4 regions of the Plantactinospora solaniradicis genome follow, and region 1 is predicted to be linked to each of the others. Evidence: riboswitches for the same ligand, from Rfam matches in the RefSeq annotation. Region 1 holds a riboswitch; each other region holds the start of a gene.
What was found. Region 1 has a riboswitch for cyclic di-AMP ahead of ACFP2T_RS41085 (coiled-coil domain-containing protein). Riboswitches for the same ligand answer to the same signal wherever they lie in the genome.

Region 1 (4,005 bases):
TGCGGCGGCGCGGCCTGCACCAGCACCCGGCCGGCGGCCAGCGCCAGCTTCCAGGTCCGGGGCAGGATGAGCAGGCCGACCACGACGGCGACGATCGGGTCCGCGTACCGCCATCCGGTCGTCGCGATGACCGATGCGGCGATGATGACGCCGACCGAACCGAGGAGGTCACCCAGCACCTCCAGGTAGGCACCGCGCAGGTTGAGGCTCTCCTTGGCCCCGCCGCGCAACAGCAGGAAGGCCACCACGTTCACGGCCAGGCCGCCGACGGCGACGACCAGCATCGGCCCGGCCGCCACCTCGGGCGGGTCGTCCAACCGGCGGACGGACTCCACCAGTACGAAAATCGCCATCCCGGAGAGCAGCACCGCGTTCGCCAGCGCGGCGAGCACCTCCAGGCGGTACAGCCCGAAGGTGCGCTGCGGATCGTCCGACGCCCGGCCGGCGGCGGTGATCGCCGCCAGCGCCATGCCGATGCCGAGGACGTCGGTGAACATGTGTCCGGCGTCCGAGAGCAGTGCGAGCGAGCCGGTCAGCCAGGCGGCGACGGCCTGCACCACCATGTAGAGGGCCAGCACTCCGAAGGCCAGCCAGAGCGGTCGACGGTGCCGCTCCCCCGCCCACGTCTGCGGACCTGCGTGCGCGTGTCCGGCACCCATCCCCTGATCCCCCGTTCCCCGGGGCCGGCCCCCGCCGTCCCGGAGACAACGTATGCGGACATCGCTATGTATGCAAGTTGAAAGTGGATGTCACAACGGAACCGCCCCGTCACCCGGAGTGGGTGGCGGGGCGGTTCCGTTCGTACGGGGTGTCGCGCGCGATTCCCTTACAGCATCGACATGTGCACGTGGTCGGTGTGGTCACTCGGACCGCTGTAGGACTTCCAGCCAGTGGCCGGGAACCAGATCTCCCTGTACCAGATCACGTACAGGATCCCCAGTCGATCGGCGTTGCGGACCAGGAAGGCGGTGAGGTCGTTGCCGTACTTCATCTGGTCGTCGTTCGCGGCCCGGCTGAAGCCGGAGCTCTTCAACGACCAGTCGCAGGCCCGACCCTTGGGATGCTCGAACGGACCACCGTCGCGGTGGCAACCGACGAACCTCTTGAAGCCCGCCCGCCGAACCTCGTTGTACGCGTGCAGGGTCCGGGGCGTGACGCATCCGTTGGTGGTCGGATCGTCCCTGGTGCACCCCTCCCCCGGGAAGCCGTCCGCCATGCCCGGCCCGGGCCGGGCGACCGGCGACTTGGCGTCCACGAGGCCCCGGTCGGGGCGCGACCTGCCGCCGACCAGCGCGAGCGCCTTCTCCGCCTCCTTCTGCTGCTTCTTGATGATCTGTTCCTGCGCGGCCTGCTTGGCAACCTCGGCGTCGACCGCCGCCTTGGTCTGGCTGACCTGCTCGCGCGCCTGGTTCAGGGCCCGGAGCTTCTGGTTGTTGAACAGGTTCAGCTCGTCCAGCGCGGCGGCCCGGTCGATGAACGAGTCGGACGAGGCGCTGTTCAGCAGCATCGACACGGCACTGAGCTTGCCGCTGCGGTACGACTCGGCGGCGATCTTGCTCGCCTCCGGAGCGAGCGCTTCCAACCTGTCCTCTGCCCGCTTGAGGTCTTCGGCGAGTTCCGCCTGCCGCTGCTTGGACTTCTTGACCGCGGCCTTGGCCTCCGCGTACCGCTTACCGGTGGTGGCGAGTACGTCACCGAGGATCGGCGAGTCGACGTCCTCCTTCGGACCCGCCGGCTTCGGTGCGGCCGGTGCCGCCGACGCCACCGACGGAACCACGATCAGTGCTCCGGCGGTGAGCAGTGCCAGGGCAGTCGCCAGCGATCGGCGTAGGGGTGCCCTCACATGTATCCCTTCCGTCGGCCGCCGACCGGGTTAGCTGACGGGTTCGGGATGGAAGTGGTCCCTACCGCTCGCGCGGATTCACCCCACGTGCATGGGTCCCCGGTTCGCCGGGTGGCGATTAGGCGGCGATCAGCGCCGGCACCACGTGGTGTCCGGCGGCTATGAACGGCAGACAGCATACCTGGTTTCACTTCCGGAATGGCAATACCCGATTGTCGGCAAATGTGTTGCCAGACAACGACTATCAGTAATCACGGCGCGTCGGATGCATCGAAGAACATCCTTTGGGTCGGGGTCATTAACAAGATGCTGTCGGCTATTTACCGGGCGCGTAGGCGAGGTGCCGCCGACCCACCTGGGAAATGTCCAGTTTGACTGGTCGACGATTGCCGGCCATCTGCGACAAACCCGCAGGTCAGAGTGGTTTCGAGGGACGGGTCGGGGCGGATACGGCGCCGCGGGTCGGCGACCGGGACGACGGAGTCGACTACCGTCGGCGGCGGACGGCGGTGCCGAGTACCACGCCGACGGTCGCGGCGGCGGCCAGCCCGGCGACGAGCAGACTCCGGTGCTGCGACAACCACAGTTGGGGACTGCGAGCCCGGGACCGTGGGTCGAACGAGCCGTGTGCTCCCGGGTCCGCCCCGCCGCCGTCGTCGACCGGGTGCCACAGGTTGCTCGGCCGGTGCGGATCGGCCGGCTGGTCGGTCTGCTGAGCCGAGTAACCCGAACGGGCCAGGTAGCGATCGAGCAGACCGGGTACGCACCGGTTGGCGAGGATGGTGCCCACGGTGGACGCCCCGACCCAGTACTCCCGGCGCCGTGGCCGGTCGGCCGCGTACACGATGGCCCGGGCGGCGACCTCCGGCTGATAGATCGGCGGCACCGGCCGGGCCCGGTTACGCAGCCGGGACAGCACCCAGTCGAACTGCGGAGTGTTCACCGCCGGCAGGTGCACCATGGTCACGCGTACCGGGCTGCGATCGTGCAGAAGTTCACAGCGCAGCGACTCGGTGAAGCCGACGATCGCGTGTTTCGCGCCACAATAAGCGGACTGTAGCGGAATCGATCGGTACGCCAGCGCGGATCCCACCTGCACGATGGTGCCGGACCCTCGGGGCACCATCCGACGAAGCGCGGCCCGGGTGCCGTACACGTAACCGAGATAGCAGACCTCCGTCACCCGGCGAAACTCCTCCGGGCCGATCTCCGGAAACGGCGCGAACACCGACGCGAAAGCGTCGTTCACCCAGAGGTCGATCGGTCCGAGTTCGCGCGTGACCCGGTCGGCCGCCTCCTCGACCTGGTGATAGTCCGCCACGTCGGTCTCGATCGGCAGCGCGACACCCCCGTTGGCTCGCACGTCCTCGGCGGCGGCACGCAGACCGATTCCTCCCCGGGCCAGCAGGGCCAGTCGCATTCCCCGTCGGGCCAGCAGACGTGCCGTGGCCCGGCCCACCCCCGCGCTCGCCCCGGTGATCACCGCCACCCCTGGCGCAGGTCGGGCACGCATCTGTCGTCTCCTCTGTCCATCCTGGCCACCCGGCCCCGGCCCGCACACCAGGCAGGCTCCGGGCCCGAGCCGGCCCGCCCGGCTACCCGGAATCCGGCGCGGCAAACGTCGGACGGTCCGGAGCGGGCCGCGCGGATCCGGAAACGAACTCCCAACCCTCCCACTCCACCCGTCCGGGTGAGGGTGAAGGCGGCTGTCGCGGGTACCCGGCCGGCGATGGTGAGGCGGGTGGAGGAACGGGTGCGGTCACGCGCGGTACCGGCGACAACGGTCGGTGCCGCGCTGGCCGCCCAGGTCGTGCCGGCCCTGACCGTGCTGCCCGGCGTACGGCTCCGGTTCTTTCCCCGGCTGAGCGGCCGGGGCGCCCCGGGCCACGTCGCGCTGACCTTCGACGACGGTCCCGACCCGACCTCGACCCCACTCTTCGTCGAAGCCCTGGCCGCACACCGGACCCGCGCGACGTTCTTCGTGCTCGGCTCCATGCTCGCTCGGGCACCGGAACTCGGCCTGGACCTGGCCGCCGCCGGCCACGAGGTGGCGGTACACGGCTGGGCACACCAGAACCTGCTCCTCCGCGGCCCACACGCGACCTACCGCGACCTGGCCCGGACCCGCGAGCTGATCGGGGCGGTGACCGGCCGGACGCCCC
Region 2 (4,005 bases), on a different contig from region 1:
GTCGGAGATGTGCATCGTGTTCGGGGTGCCGTCGGGGCGCAGTGCGATGTCGTTCACCAGCGGCGCGTCGGCGGCCGGAGCGCTGCGCAGGATCACCGACGAGGAGCCGCGCGCCGGGCACGGTACGCCGGCCGTGTCGCAGCCGGTGAAGGCCGGCCGGTTGGTGGCGAAGTCCGGGTCGATGGTGACCAGTCCGGTGCGGGAGGTGCCGGTGCTCCAGAACGGGGCCCGGAGCAGGTCGAAGTAGTGCGACCAGTCCCAGTACGGCCCGGGGTCCCAGTGCATGCCCCGGACGTTCGCCGGCAGGATTCCGGGCACGTTGTCGTGGCCGATGATGTGCTGGCGGTCCAGCGGGATGTCGTACCGGTCGGCGAGGTAGCGCACCAGCTTGGCCGAGGTGCGGTACATCGCCTCGGTGTACCAGGTGCCCTGCGCGGCGTAGCCCTCGTGCTCGAGCCCGATCGCCTTGGCGTTGACGTACCAGTTGCCGGCGTGCCAGGCGACGTCCTTGGCCTTCACGTGCTGCGCGATGTGCCCGTCCGCCGAGCGCAACGTGTACTGCCAGCTCACGTAGGTGGGATCCTGCACCAGGCGCAGCGTGGTGTCGTAGCTCCCCTCGGTGTCGTGGATGACGATGTACTCGATCTTCTGCCGTCCCGGCCGGTCGGACAGGTCGTGGTTGCCGTAGTCACCGGCACCGAACGCCTGGTACGGCGCGGGGATCCATTCGCAGGAGATGTCGCGCGGGCACTCCAACCCGTCCGGCCGGGCGGGTTTGCGCAGGCCGAGCCGGTCCAGCCAGGCTCGGGCCGGTACGAGTCCGGGGTGCGCGGCCAGGATGATCCGATGGCCGTCGTCGGTGGTCCGGGCCGCACCCTCGGTGATGGTCCGGAAGACCTCGTCGGCGAAGGTCCGCGCGGCGTCCGCACTGTCGCTGCCGGCGTACCGGGCCACCGCGCCGTACCAGGCCGCGGGGTCGCTGGTCCGGCCGGTCGGTCCGGCCAGCGCCTTCTGGTACGACGCGAGCAGCGCCGCCCCGCCCCGAATGTTCACCGCCGGTTCGGTCCGCAGTGCCCGCTCGTCGACCCCGGTCAGCGCGGCGGCGGCGTCGAGGGTCTGCGCACCCGGTGCCGGTGCCGCGCTGTCCCCTCCGGTGGTGGTTCCCTCGTCCGTGACGCTCGGGTGCAACGGTGCGGCGGGCCGGGCGCTGTCGCCACGCCGGTCCTCGCCGTGTTCGTGGGGCGGTCCGGCCAGCCCGTCGAGATAGGCGAAGTCGGTGAGGTGCATCGGGCCGTACCCGCCGCTGGTGCTCGGCGTGCCGGCGTTGGTGTCCCAACGAGATTCCAGATAGGAGACGCCGAGCAGAACGCTTTCCGGTACGCCGAATTCGCTCGCCGCGGCCGCGTACTCCTGTTGCCGGCCGTCGGTCGCCGGAGCCGCCGCCGGCGCGGGGCCGGACGGCACCAGCGCGACGGCGCCGACCACGGCGGTACCGAGCGCGATTCTCCTGCTCAACGGCATTGTCGTCCGAGGCATCGAACCTCCATTCGCCGGGGGTGGGCTTGATGATCACCCTCCACCCGGGACCGGCGTCCGTCAATAGCTGCCGGCCTCACTCATCACGATGTAGGAAATCTTCACCTATTTCAGAGGGCGTTCGGACGCTTGTTCGCTCAGTTTCGGACGCTTGTTCGCTCGCACCCTCAGCGAGCATCCCGATACGTAACGAATCGACTCGGATCACGGGTTGCGTTTGAATAACAGGCTTCTCTAATGTTGGGGACCGTCGGAGACGACGGCAGGCCGCCCAACCGGGCGGCGACGTCTCTACACCGCCGAATCGTCGAATATCAGCGAACCGGGGACCCGGGCACCATGGGGTGAATCCGCGTCAGCGGTAGGGCGAATCTCTTCCCGCCCGAACCCGTCAGCTAACCCGGTAGGCGGGCTACGGAAGAAGGAGTACGGACCCCGGTGGCTCCCCTTGCCCCGCGGTCGCAGTCCCTCCGGTCGGTAACGACCGGTGCCGGGACGGCGACACCGCCTTTGCGAAGGTCCATTCTCGTCGCCGCATTCGCCGTGCTGGCCAGCGTCGCCGTGCTGTTCGTGGGCACCACGCCGGCCCTCGCCGAACCCTCGGTGGCCGAGATCGAGAAGCAGATCGACACGGCCTGGCGCAAGCTCGAACCGATCGTCGAGAAGCACAACGCCACCCGGCAGGACCTGACCGCGAAGAAGGCCCAGGCCAAGACGCTCCGGAACAAGATCGCCCCACTCCAGACGCAGATCGACGCCGCGATGGACCGGGTGAGCGAGTTCGCCGTGGAGGCGTACAAGGGCGACAAGGCCTCGTCGATCAACGCCCTACTGACCAACAAGTCGCCGGCCGCACTCGTCGGCCAGCTCTCGGTACTCGACCAGTTCGCCCGCCAGCAGCAGCGCGACGTGCAGGCGGTGATCGACCTCAGGGACAAGTACGACGCCCAGAAGCGCCCGCTCGACACCCTGGTCAGCCAGCTCACCAAGACCGAGGCCGAACTGGCCAAGAAGAAGAAGGAAATCGACGCCGAGGTCGACCGGCTACAGAAGCTGCGGATCCAGGCGTACGGCAACGGTTCCGCCGGTCCGCTCGCCCCGGCACCCTGCCCGGCCACCTACCCCGGTGGCAACGCCGGCAAGGCGGTCAAGTTCGCCTGCCAGCAGATCGGCAAGCCGTACGTGTGGGGTGCCGAAGGCCCCAACTCGTACGACTGCTCCGGCCTGACCCTGGCCGCCTGGGCCAAGGGCGGCGTGTCGTTGCCGCACAACGCCCGCGCGCAGCGTGGGAAGGTCAAGTCGGTCAGCCGCTCCGAGCTCCGACCCGGTGACCTGGTCTTCTACTACGCCGACCTCAGCCACGTCGGGATGTACGTCGGAGGTGGTTGGATCGTGCACGCTTCCCGGGCCGGCGAGCCGGTCAAGATGAAGCGGATGGACGACGGCGAAATCCACAGCTTCGGCAGACCCGGCTGATCCAGTCCGTCGGTCGACCGGAAGCCGAACCCGGAAGACCGCACAGCACGTCGAGAGGCCCCCGTCGCAGTCGCGGCGGGGGCCTCTCGTATCGGTAGTACCCGGTAGTACCGCGGGCGGTGCGCAGCGCGGCGGTTCGGGTCAGCTCAGCGGGTGGGCCAGGTGTGCCAGTTCTGCCACGAGCGGCTCGGGGTCGGCCCGCGCTGCCCCTGGTAGCGCGAGCCGTAGACGGCCGAGCCGTACGGGTGCGCGGACGGCGACGAGAGCCGGAAGATGCAGAGCTGGCCGATCTTCATCCCGGGCCACAACCTGATCGGCAGGTTGGCGACGTTGGACAGCTCCAGGGTGACGTGGCCGGAGAACCCGGGGTCGATGAAGCCCGCGGTCGAGTGGGTGAGCAGGCCGAGCCGCCCCAGACTGGATTTGCCTTCCAGCCGGCCGGCGAGCTGGTCGCCGAGCGAGATCACCTCGAGTGTCGACGCGAGCACGAACTCGCCGGGGTGCAGCACGAAGGGCTCGCCGTCCGGCACGTCGACCAGCGAGGTCAGTTCGTCCTGCTGGATCGCCGGGTCGATGTGGGTGTAGAGATGGTTGTTGAAGACTCGGAACAGGCGATCCAGGCGTACGTCGATGCTCGACGGTTGCACCAACGCGGGCTCGAAGGGCTCCAGCGCCAGGGTGCCCGCCTTGATCTCGATCACTAGGTCGTGGTCGGAGAGCAGCACCGTGCCACCTTAGCGACTTCCCCGATCGGGCTCGGCCGCGACCTGCCGAGGAGTGGGCCGGGGTAGGTGATCGAACATATGTTCGATAGAATGTCCTCATGGCATCCTGGTCCGAATTCGCCTCCGACGAGCCCGGTCTCGCCGACGCGATCCGTGTCCTCATCCAGCAGTACGGGCCGGGTCTCGGCTACCTGGCAACGGTGCGTGCCGACGGTGGGCCGCGCGTGCATCCGGTCTCCCCGGTCATCACCGACGAGGGGATGTTCTG
Region 3 (4,005 bases), on a different contig from region 1:
CTGGCGGGACGCCGCGAACGACATGCACATCCCGTACGACCCGGAACTCGGGGTGCATCCGCAGGTGGAGGGCTTCACCCGGTTCCAGGAGTGGGACTTCGCCGGTACGCCCCCGGAGCAGTACCCGCTGCTGCTCAACTATCCGTACTTCGACCTGTACCGGAAACAGGTGATCAAGCAGGCCGATCTGGTGTTGGCGATGCACTGGCGGGGGGACGCGTTCACCGACGAGGAGAAGGCGGCGAACTTCGCCTACTACGAGCGGCGCACGGTCCGCGACTCGTCGCTGTCGGCGTGCACCCAGGCGGTGCTGGCGGCCGAGGTCGGGCACCTGGAGTTGGCGCACGACTATCTGGGCGAGGCCGCCCTGATGGATCTGCACGACCTCAACCAGAACACCCGGGACGGCGTACACGTCGCCTCGCTGGCCGGCGCCTGGATCGCCCTGGTGGCCGGGTTCGGCGGGCTGCGGGACCACTTCGAGACGCTGGCCTTCACCCCTCGACTGCCGAGCCGGATCGACCGGTTGGAGTTCTCGCTCCGCTGGCGCGGGGTGCACCTGCGGGTGGACGTGCGGTCGCACGAGGCGACGTACGTGCTGCGGGACGGTGATCCCGACGACGTCATGGAGTTGCTGCACCACGGTGAGCTGCTCCGGGTCACCTGCAACAACCCGGTGACCCGGCCGGTGCCGCCGATCGAACCGTCCGGACCACAACCGGCGCAGCCGGCCGGTCGGGCACCGGTGCGACGGACCCCGGAGCACGAGCCGTAGGCCGACCCGGGCGCCGTCCGCCTCCGCCTCCGCCTAGAGCAGCGACAGGTGTACGTGGTTCGTGTGGTCGCTGGACGGGTCCCCGTGCGCACCGCCGTACGACTTCCAGCCGGTCGTCGGCAGCCAGATCTGCCGGTACCAGATGACGTAGAGCACGCCCAGCAGGTCGGCGTTGCGGACGAAGAAGGCGGCGAGGTTGTTGCCGTAGGTCCGGTCGGGTCCCTTGGCGTCCCCGCCGAACCCACCCGGCAGGGCGGAGAAGTCGCAGGCCCGGCCCTTGGGGTGCTCGTACGGCCCGCCGGAGCGGTAGCACGAGGTGAACCGGGTGAAGCCGGCCCGGCGGGCCTCGGTGAACGCGTGCAGCGTGCGTGGGCTGACGCAGCCCGGGGTGGTCGGATCGGGCTGGTTGCACGACTGCGGCGGCCAGGAGCCGTCGCTGTTGCGTGGCGCCGACCGGGCGACCGGTGAGTTGGCCACCACGAAGCCGCCGGTCGAGGCGCCGCCGACCAGCGCCAGCGCGCGTTCGGCCGCCTGCCTCTGCCGCAGCATGATGGAGAGCTGCCTGCGTTCCTCGACGACCTCGGCGTCGAGTGCCAGCTTCGCCCGGGCGGCCCGGTCCCGGGCCTGCCCCAGTCGACGCAGCGTGTCGTTGTCCCGCATGGCCACGACCTCCAGCCCCCGGGCGCGCTCCAGGAACTCGTCGGCCGAGCCGGCGTGCAGCAGCGCCAGCACCGGGCCGATCCGGCCGGTCTGGTACGCGTTGCGGGCGACCAGTTCGATCTGCGGCCTCAGTTCGGCTATCCGGCGCTCGACGCGGACGAGTTCGGCGGCCAGCTTCGCCTGCCGGGCCTTGGCGTTCGCCAGCGCGTTCCTGGCCTGTAGATAGCCTCGTCCGGTGGATTCGAGCACGTCGCGGAGCAGTGGCGTGTCGCCCTCGTCGCCGAGGGTGGCGGGGTTGTGTGCCGCCGCCGCGCCGGGTCGGGCCGCCGCTCCGGCGAGCGCGCCGACCGTGGCGAGCAGTGCCAGGACCAGCGGTAACCGCCGACGTCTGGATCCCGTCATGCATGTCCCTCCGTCGGCCGCCTACCGGGTTAGCTGACGGGTTCGGGACGGAACAAGTCCCTACCGCGGTCGCGGACTCACCCCACCTACCTGGGTCCCCGGCTCACCCGAAGGTGATTCGGCGGCGGTCGCGCCGGCACGGAGGGGACGCCACCGGGCGAAACCGGGGTCAGCTTACCGGACCAACCGGGTCAATGTGGTGGAAGTGAGCGGCCGGGCGTGGAAAATGCGCCTGGTTCGGGTGCCCCTACAACCCCGCCGTCCGATCAACTTTCGCTGCGGTGTGGGTCAGGCGAACGTTGTGGGGCTTGTGCGTCGACGTGGCACCCGGGGGGTGGCTTTCGTGGCGGCTGAAGGACCGAAGTTGACCGGCGCGGCATCAAACCCTCAACCAGATCACGGACCACGCGACCTGACAGCCGGTCGTCCATGGAGGGTCAAAGGGGCGTACGTACCGTTATCTCTCGATGACAGGAGGATGGGAATTGTCAGCTCCCCGCGCTAAAGGATGTCTCGCAACTCGGTGAAAGCGTTGCCTGGCAACGGTGCTGCCGTCACCCCGCGAGGATGATGTTGTGGAGGTGGGCGATACCGGAAGCGGTGTCGGCCAATGTGCGGGCGGCGCGGCGGTAGTCGCGAAGGATCTTGAAGCACTTCATCCTGGTCAGGGCGTGCTCGACCTGCGCTCGGACGGTCCGGTGCTGCTTGTTCAGGTTGGCCTTCCAGTCGGGTAGCTCCCTGCGCTTCGCCGGCTGGTGGAGCTTGAGCCGCAGCAGGCGGACTTGCTGGACAGGATCGTTGCCGGTCTGCAGATCGCCGTCGCGGACCTCACGGCTGCGGCTGTGTTCCCAGTGCCGGCTCGTAGGCCGCACAGAGAATCGTTCGAGCTGGAGACTGGTAGTGACCCTGACGCGCCAGGCCTGTTCTCCTCGCTTCCGTAGAAAGGAAAATTGCCAGGTACTCTTCTTGGACGTGAGGAAGGACTGGCGGAATTCCTTAGCTTTCGGCGAGCTGCTTGGCTCGGCTGAGCAGTGAATCCAGTTCGGCGTCGGAGAGGTTTGCCTCGACTAGGACCTTATGTACGGCGAAGGTTTGCACTCTGCCAAGCATCTCCGGCGGAGCCTCAAGATCCACCGAAGAGTCCAAGACTGCGAAGATGGCGTTCTCGGCCTGCCCGGCATCGATTTGATCGGCTACATCTGCGTTATCGGATCGCAGTTCGGCTACGAACTGCCTGATCGCACGGTCGTCACGCCTCCCGTCGAAATGTAGATCGATTGCGTAGAAGAAGGCGGCGCTTAGGAAAGCAGCAAATCCGTCCCAGCCGTCTTCGTTGAGTTGAGCTTCGATTCGATCATTTGCCGTGTAGTCATCCCGCACGAATGTGCGGATGTAATCAACTATCTGTGGCCTGATCTTCATTTGATCGTTTCCTCTCGCGACGCTTTCTTGCGCTTTGAACAGCCACTCTGGCCGCTAAGGCGATACCTGCAACTGCCAATACGGCATCCGCAATCGGGTGGCCGGACTTAGCTGTCTGTGGAGGCGACGGCGGCGGATGGCTTGGCGTTCCCGTGCTGGCCTGCGCGTCTCCCGGACGAATTCGGTCCTTGACAATCGAGATCGCTTCTCTCGCGGTCGCCTCGATCTTTTTCGCGCCTTCCTCGTGATTTGCGGCCGCCTGCGTAGCTTTCGTGTGGTACCTCGCCGCACGCGACTCTTGATCGGCTGCCTCTCTTACAAGGCGCTCGCCAGACGGCATTACGTCCGGAATCTCAGTGGCGGAGCCCGGAGCGATGGTGTTGATGTATTTGACGAGGTATTTCTGTGATTCGTTCAGCAGTCGGGCGATCTTGGCTGACTTGTCACTGGCTGTGCGCGCTTCAACCACCGCCGCACGGATGTCGCGGTGGTTGGTTCCTTTCGAGGCTTCTTCGTAGCGAAGGTGGGCCTCGTCGGCCTCGGCCTTCGCGCGAAGGGCTGTCACGACTGCGTTAGCCAAGTTGTCGCGTACGGCGAGCAGCTGGGCGACAACCGCAGCCATGTCGCCGCTCATCCGAGGGCTCGGACGTAGGCGTCCGCGTGCTCGACGGCAGCAGTAAACCGCCGAAGGGTTACTTCGACCTCACGTGCCAGTCCTGCCATCCCATCAAGCGCTTTCTGTGCAT
Region 4 (4,005 bases), on a different contig from region 1:
GCCTCGGGCGATGCCGGGGATGTCGAGCCCCGGCAGGTCCAGGCCGGGCACCCCCGAGGCGTTCTCCAGCTCGGCGAAGGCCTTCAGGACGCCGTACTCCTGGTTGACCGGCACCACGAACACCACCGGCAGCCGTTGTTGGGCCGCGGTCCAGAGCGCCTGCGGGGAGTACTGGAACGAACCGTCCCCGATCACCCCGATCACCGGCCGGCGCCGCCCGGTGTCCCGCTCGGCCAGCGCGATGCCGACCGCCGCCGGCAGCGCGAACCCCAGACCGCCGCTGGACATCTTGAAGTACGACCCGGGCCGGGTGATGATCAGCTGTCGGTGCAGCGCGCTGAGGTTGGACGGGGACTCCGGCACGACGATGCCGTCCGTCGGCCACTCGTCGGCGAGGGCGGCGAAGAGCGCCTCCGGGGAGAGCGGAACACCGGGCTCGGTGGTCGGCGCGCCGGGCCGGGCCGGCGGCATCGGCCGGTCCATCGGGGGCAGCTGCGCGGCCAGTGCGGCACAGGCGAGCGTGACGTCCCCGACCAGGCTGTCCCCGACCGGTGCCCGGGCCGCCTCGGACGGATCGTCGGTGACGTGCAGCAGCCGGGTACCCCCGGGGAGGTATCCGTGCGGACCGGGGATGTACGGGTAGTAGCGGAACACCGGTGCCCCGATCACCAGAACCGTGTCGTAGCCGGCCAGTTTCTCGGCGAGCGGGCCGATGGCCGGCGGCAGCAGCCCCTGGAACTGCGGGTGGTCCTGCGGAAAGCCGATGCGGTCCGCGAACGGCGGCTGCCAGACCGGTGCCCCCAGCCGTTCGGCCAGGGCGACGGCCTCGGCCCAGCCGCCGCTGCGGTCGATGCCGGCGCCGATCACCAGCATCGGGTTCCGGCTCCGCGCCAGGATCTCGACGAACTTGGCCAGTACCTCCGGATCGGGCGCGACCCGGGTGCTCACCCGGCGTACCACCGGAGGGCCGGAGGCCGGCTCGTCCCAGTCGTCGAGCGGCAGCGACAGGTAGACCGGGCCGGCCGGTGCCTGCACGGCGGTGGCGTACGCCCGCATGAACGCCTCCGGGATGTCCTGGGCACGCAGTGGTTCATGGCTCCATTTGACGTACGGCTCGGGTAACTGGGTCGGGCGCACATTCGTCAGCATCGGTTCGAACAAATTCATCGTCCGGGTCTGTTGGCCAGCGCTGACGATCATCGGTGTCTTGTTGTGCCAGGCGGTGACGAGGCTGCCCATTCCGTTTCCGGTGCCGGGTGCGGTGTGCAGGTTGACGTGTACGGGTCTTCCGCTCGCCTGGGCGTAGCCGTCCGCCATCGCGACCGCGGAGGCCTCCTGGAGGGCCAGTACGTAGGTGAAGTCGGCCGGAAAGTTCTTCAGGAATGGCTCCTCGGTCGACCCCGGGTTACCGAACACGGTGGTCAGGCCGAGGGAACGGAGCAGGTCGTAGGTCGCTTCGTGCACCGTTGTCATCGGATGGAGCCTCCTGGAGTCCTCGTCCCACGGGCGGACCACCGGGCTAACCCGCTCATTTCCGTCATACCGTACGCGTACATGATCATGCCGCTTTATCCGTACGGCCCGTCGGCGGCCCGAAGCGGGGGACGATCGGGCGAAATCGCGGCGTCGGTCACTGTTTCCGCTGCTGAGAGGGGTTGGCATGGACGGAACCGGGCCAGTAATGTCGGCGGGTCTGGTCCGGCCCATTGGTTGCCATGCGGGTGACACCGGAGCAGACCCGTCGAGTCGTTAAGTAACGAACCGGGGACCCACAGTTATCTGGGGTGAATCCGCGAGCCACGGCCCGCGGTAGGGCGGCCTTCCCGCCCGAATCCGTCAGCTAACCCGGTAGGCGGAGTCGGAAGGAGAACCTGTACGTGCCGTACCCCCCGGGCTCCGGCCCATCCCCCCAGCTCAATCGCTTCACCGCGCGCCGACTACCGGTTGCCGTGCCCCTGCCCCCGGCCCCCCGGCCCGAAGCGGGTCGCTGACCCCGGCCAGATAGCGGTTTGTGACGCGAGGACGGCTCGGGGCCGCTGGCCCCGGTGAGCTTCTCGGCCCCCGGTGAGGCCCGGCCCCGGTGCGCAATGCGCCGGCCGGCCCGCAGCGGCTCGGAGATGGTGCCGAACCACGGTGTGCCTTGGACGGCCAGGCCGGAAGAACTGTTTCCGCGCTGATAAGCGTGGCATCGCGTCGCATTCTCGACAGCGGATAGAAACGACGCGTGACCGGTCGAATTCAAACGACTGGTAACGCGTATTTCCCTGGAGGATCACGTTGAACCATCCCGTTTACCAGCGGCTCAGAAATGCCACGTCCGGAGGCCGTACCCGGCTCGCGCTCGCCGCGGCCGTGGTCGCGGCGGCGGCGTCCACCACCGGCGTCGCGCTGGCCTCGACCGGGCAGTCCGCGACGCCCACCGACACCTCGACCGTGGCCGTCGCGGAACTGGGCCGGTCCGCCGCCCAGGCCGAGGCGGCGGAGACGACCGCACCGGGAACGGCCGCGCCGGCCAGCCCGTCGGACCCGGCGACCGCCGAGCCGACCCGTGCGGCGTCGAGCGCGGCGAAGGCGGCCCCGACCAGCACCCCGAGCAAGCGGCCGGCGCCGCCGGCCAGCAAGGTGCTCGACTACCAGTTCCAGGCCCAGATCAACGGCTGGTACTGCGGCCCGGCGGCCACCCGGATCGCCCTGACCGTCCGCGGCGAGCGGCCGAGCCAGGACGAGGTGGCCGGTGACCTCGGCACCACCATGAACGGAACGAACTCCGCCCAGGACACCACCCGGGTGCTCAACAAGGTCATCGGCACCGACTTCTACCGGAGCACCATGCTCTCCGGTGGGGCGGCGAGCCCGGCCCAGATGGACCAGCTCCAGGCCGACGTCGTACACGCGGTCACCAACGGGTACGCCGTGGTGGCCAACATCGCGGGCTCGGCCACGGATGTCGACGGTGGCTGGCACGGCTACCCCGGCGGCCACTACCTGACCGTGGTCGGCTACCGCGACGACGGACGTACGGTGAAGATCGCCGACCCGGCCATCCCGGGCGACGACAGCACCTACTGGATGACCACCATCGACCTGGCAAACTGGGCAGCCACCCGGGGCTACTCGTCCTGACCCGGTAGCGCCGGTTCGGTTCCGTCCGCCGGCCCACCTCATCCGTCCGTGCGTCCCGTGCCGACGCGGGCGGATGAGTGGGCCGGCGGACGTCGTCCGGCACCCATTCGACACTGTTTCCGACTTCCTGCCCGGATCCGGGCGGCGCCGGCCGAGCCGGACGCGAGACGGCCTCGCGGCGCGGACCCGTGCCGGAACCCGGGCCGCCGTCAGGCCGCTGGCGCCGGGGGCAGGGTCGTCGGCGCCGGCGCCGGCGCCGCGGGCGGGGTCGTCGGCGTCTGGCGCCCGACGACGAACTCCCCGTACTCGGCGACCGGGGTGAAGCCGAGCCGTCGGTACAGCGCGATCGCGGCGACGTTGTCCGCCTTGACGTTCAGGGTCACCTGGTCGACGGTGTCCAGCAGCCGCCGGCAGAGCGCCGCCACCGCCGCCGTGGCCAGTCCCTGCCCCCGGACGCGGGGGTGGGTGGTGACGTTGCCCAGGGCGCTCACCCGGTACTTGGGGGACCAGACGTGCACCCCGGCCACCGCGAGCAGTTCGCCGTCGCGACGCACCCCGACGTACTGGCCGGTCTCGATCATCCGCTGGTCGAACCAGTTCTCCGGGTAGGCCGCCGCGTAGAGCACGGCCAACTCGGGTACGTCGGCCGGTCCGAGCAGCTCGCCGGCCGGCGCCACCCGGTCCAGCCTGCCGGCGTCGGTGAGGGCCATCTTCAGGTGCGTGCCGCGCGGCTCGACCCCGAAGTGTCGGGCCAGCACCGCCTCCCCGCCCGGCGACAGATGGGCGTCGAAGCGCCGCGGGAGCAGCGGGACGAGCGCGGTCAGCAGCTCGGTCAGCGCCCCCGGGGAGTGGTCGAGTGCCAGCAGGACCGGGGTGCCGCCG

Region 2: another riboswitch for cyclic di-AMP. It lies ahead of ACFP2T_RS23890 (C40 family peptidase); the one in region 1 lies ahead of ACFP2T_RS41085 (coiled-coil domain-containing protein).
Region 3: another riboswitch for cyclic di-AMP. It lies ahead of ACFP2T_RS20100 (coiled-coil domain-containing protein); the one in region 1 lies ahead of ACFP2T_RS41085 (coiled-coil domain-containing protein).
Region 4: another riboswitch for cyclic di-AMP. It lies ahead of ACFP2T_RS35980 (C39 family peptidase); the one in region 1 lies ahead of ACFP2T_RS41085 (coiled-coil domain-containing protein).

What each region holds. Positions count from the first base shown of each region.
Region 1 covers NZ_JBHSPR010000060.1:320,010-324,014, reverse strand. Annotated here, with positions in the region: gene ACFP2T_RS41090 (cation diffusion facilitator family transporter) at 1-659, opposite strand, end outside; gene ACFP2T_RS41085 (coiled-coil domain-containing protein) at 827-1,843, opposite strand; cyclic di-AMP (ydaO/yuaA leader) riboswitch at 1,847-1,978, opposite strand; gene ACFP2T_RS41080 (SDR family oxidoreductase) at 2,331-3,356, opposite strand; gene ACFP2T_RS41075 (polysaccharide deacetylase family protein) at 3,573-4,005, shown strand, end outside.
Region 2 covers NZ_JBHSPR010000018.1:471,754-475,758, forward strand. Annotated here, with positions in the region: gene ACFP2T_RS23885 (N-acetylmuramoyl-L-alanine amidase) at 1-1,536, opposite strand, end outside; cyclic di-AMP (ydaO/yuaA leader) riboswitch at 1,824-1,962, shown strand; gene ACFP2T_RS23890 (C40 family peptidase) at 2,047-3,012, shown strand; gene dcd (dCTP deaminase) at 3,159-3,737, opposite strand; gene ACFP2T_RS23900 (pyridoxamine 5'-phosphate oxidase family protein) at 3,836-4,005, shown strand, end outside.
Region 3 covers NZ_JBHSPR010000017.1:87,329-91,333, reverse strand. Annotated here, with positions in the region: gene ACFP2T_RS20105 (glycoside hydrolase family 65 protein) at 1-775, shown strand, start outside; gene ACFP2T_RS20100 (coiled-coil domain-containing protein) at 809-1,837, opposite strand; cyclic di-AMP (ydaO/yuaA leader) riboswitch at 1,841-1,971, opposite strand; gene ACFP2T_RS20095 (transposase family protein) at 2,392-2,613, opposite strand; gene ACFP2T_RS20090 (hypothetical protein) at 2,834-3,259, opposite strand; gene ACFP2T_RS20085 (hypothetical protein) at 3,234-3,893, opposite strand; gene ACFP2T_RS20080 (hypothetical protein) at 3,890-4,005, opposite strand, start outside.
Region 4 covers NZ_JBHSPR010000046.1:12,751-16,755, reverse strand. Annotated here, with positions in the region: gene mdlC (benzoylformate decarboxylase) at 1-1,473, opposite strand, end outside; cyclic di-AMP (ydaO/yuaA leader) riboswitch at 1,730-1,870, shown strand; gene ACFP2T_RS35980 (C39 family peptidase) at 2,278-3,123, shown strand; gene ACFP2T_RS35975 (GNAT family N-acetyltransferase) at 3,333-4,005, opposite strand, start outside.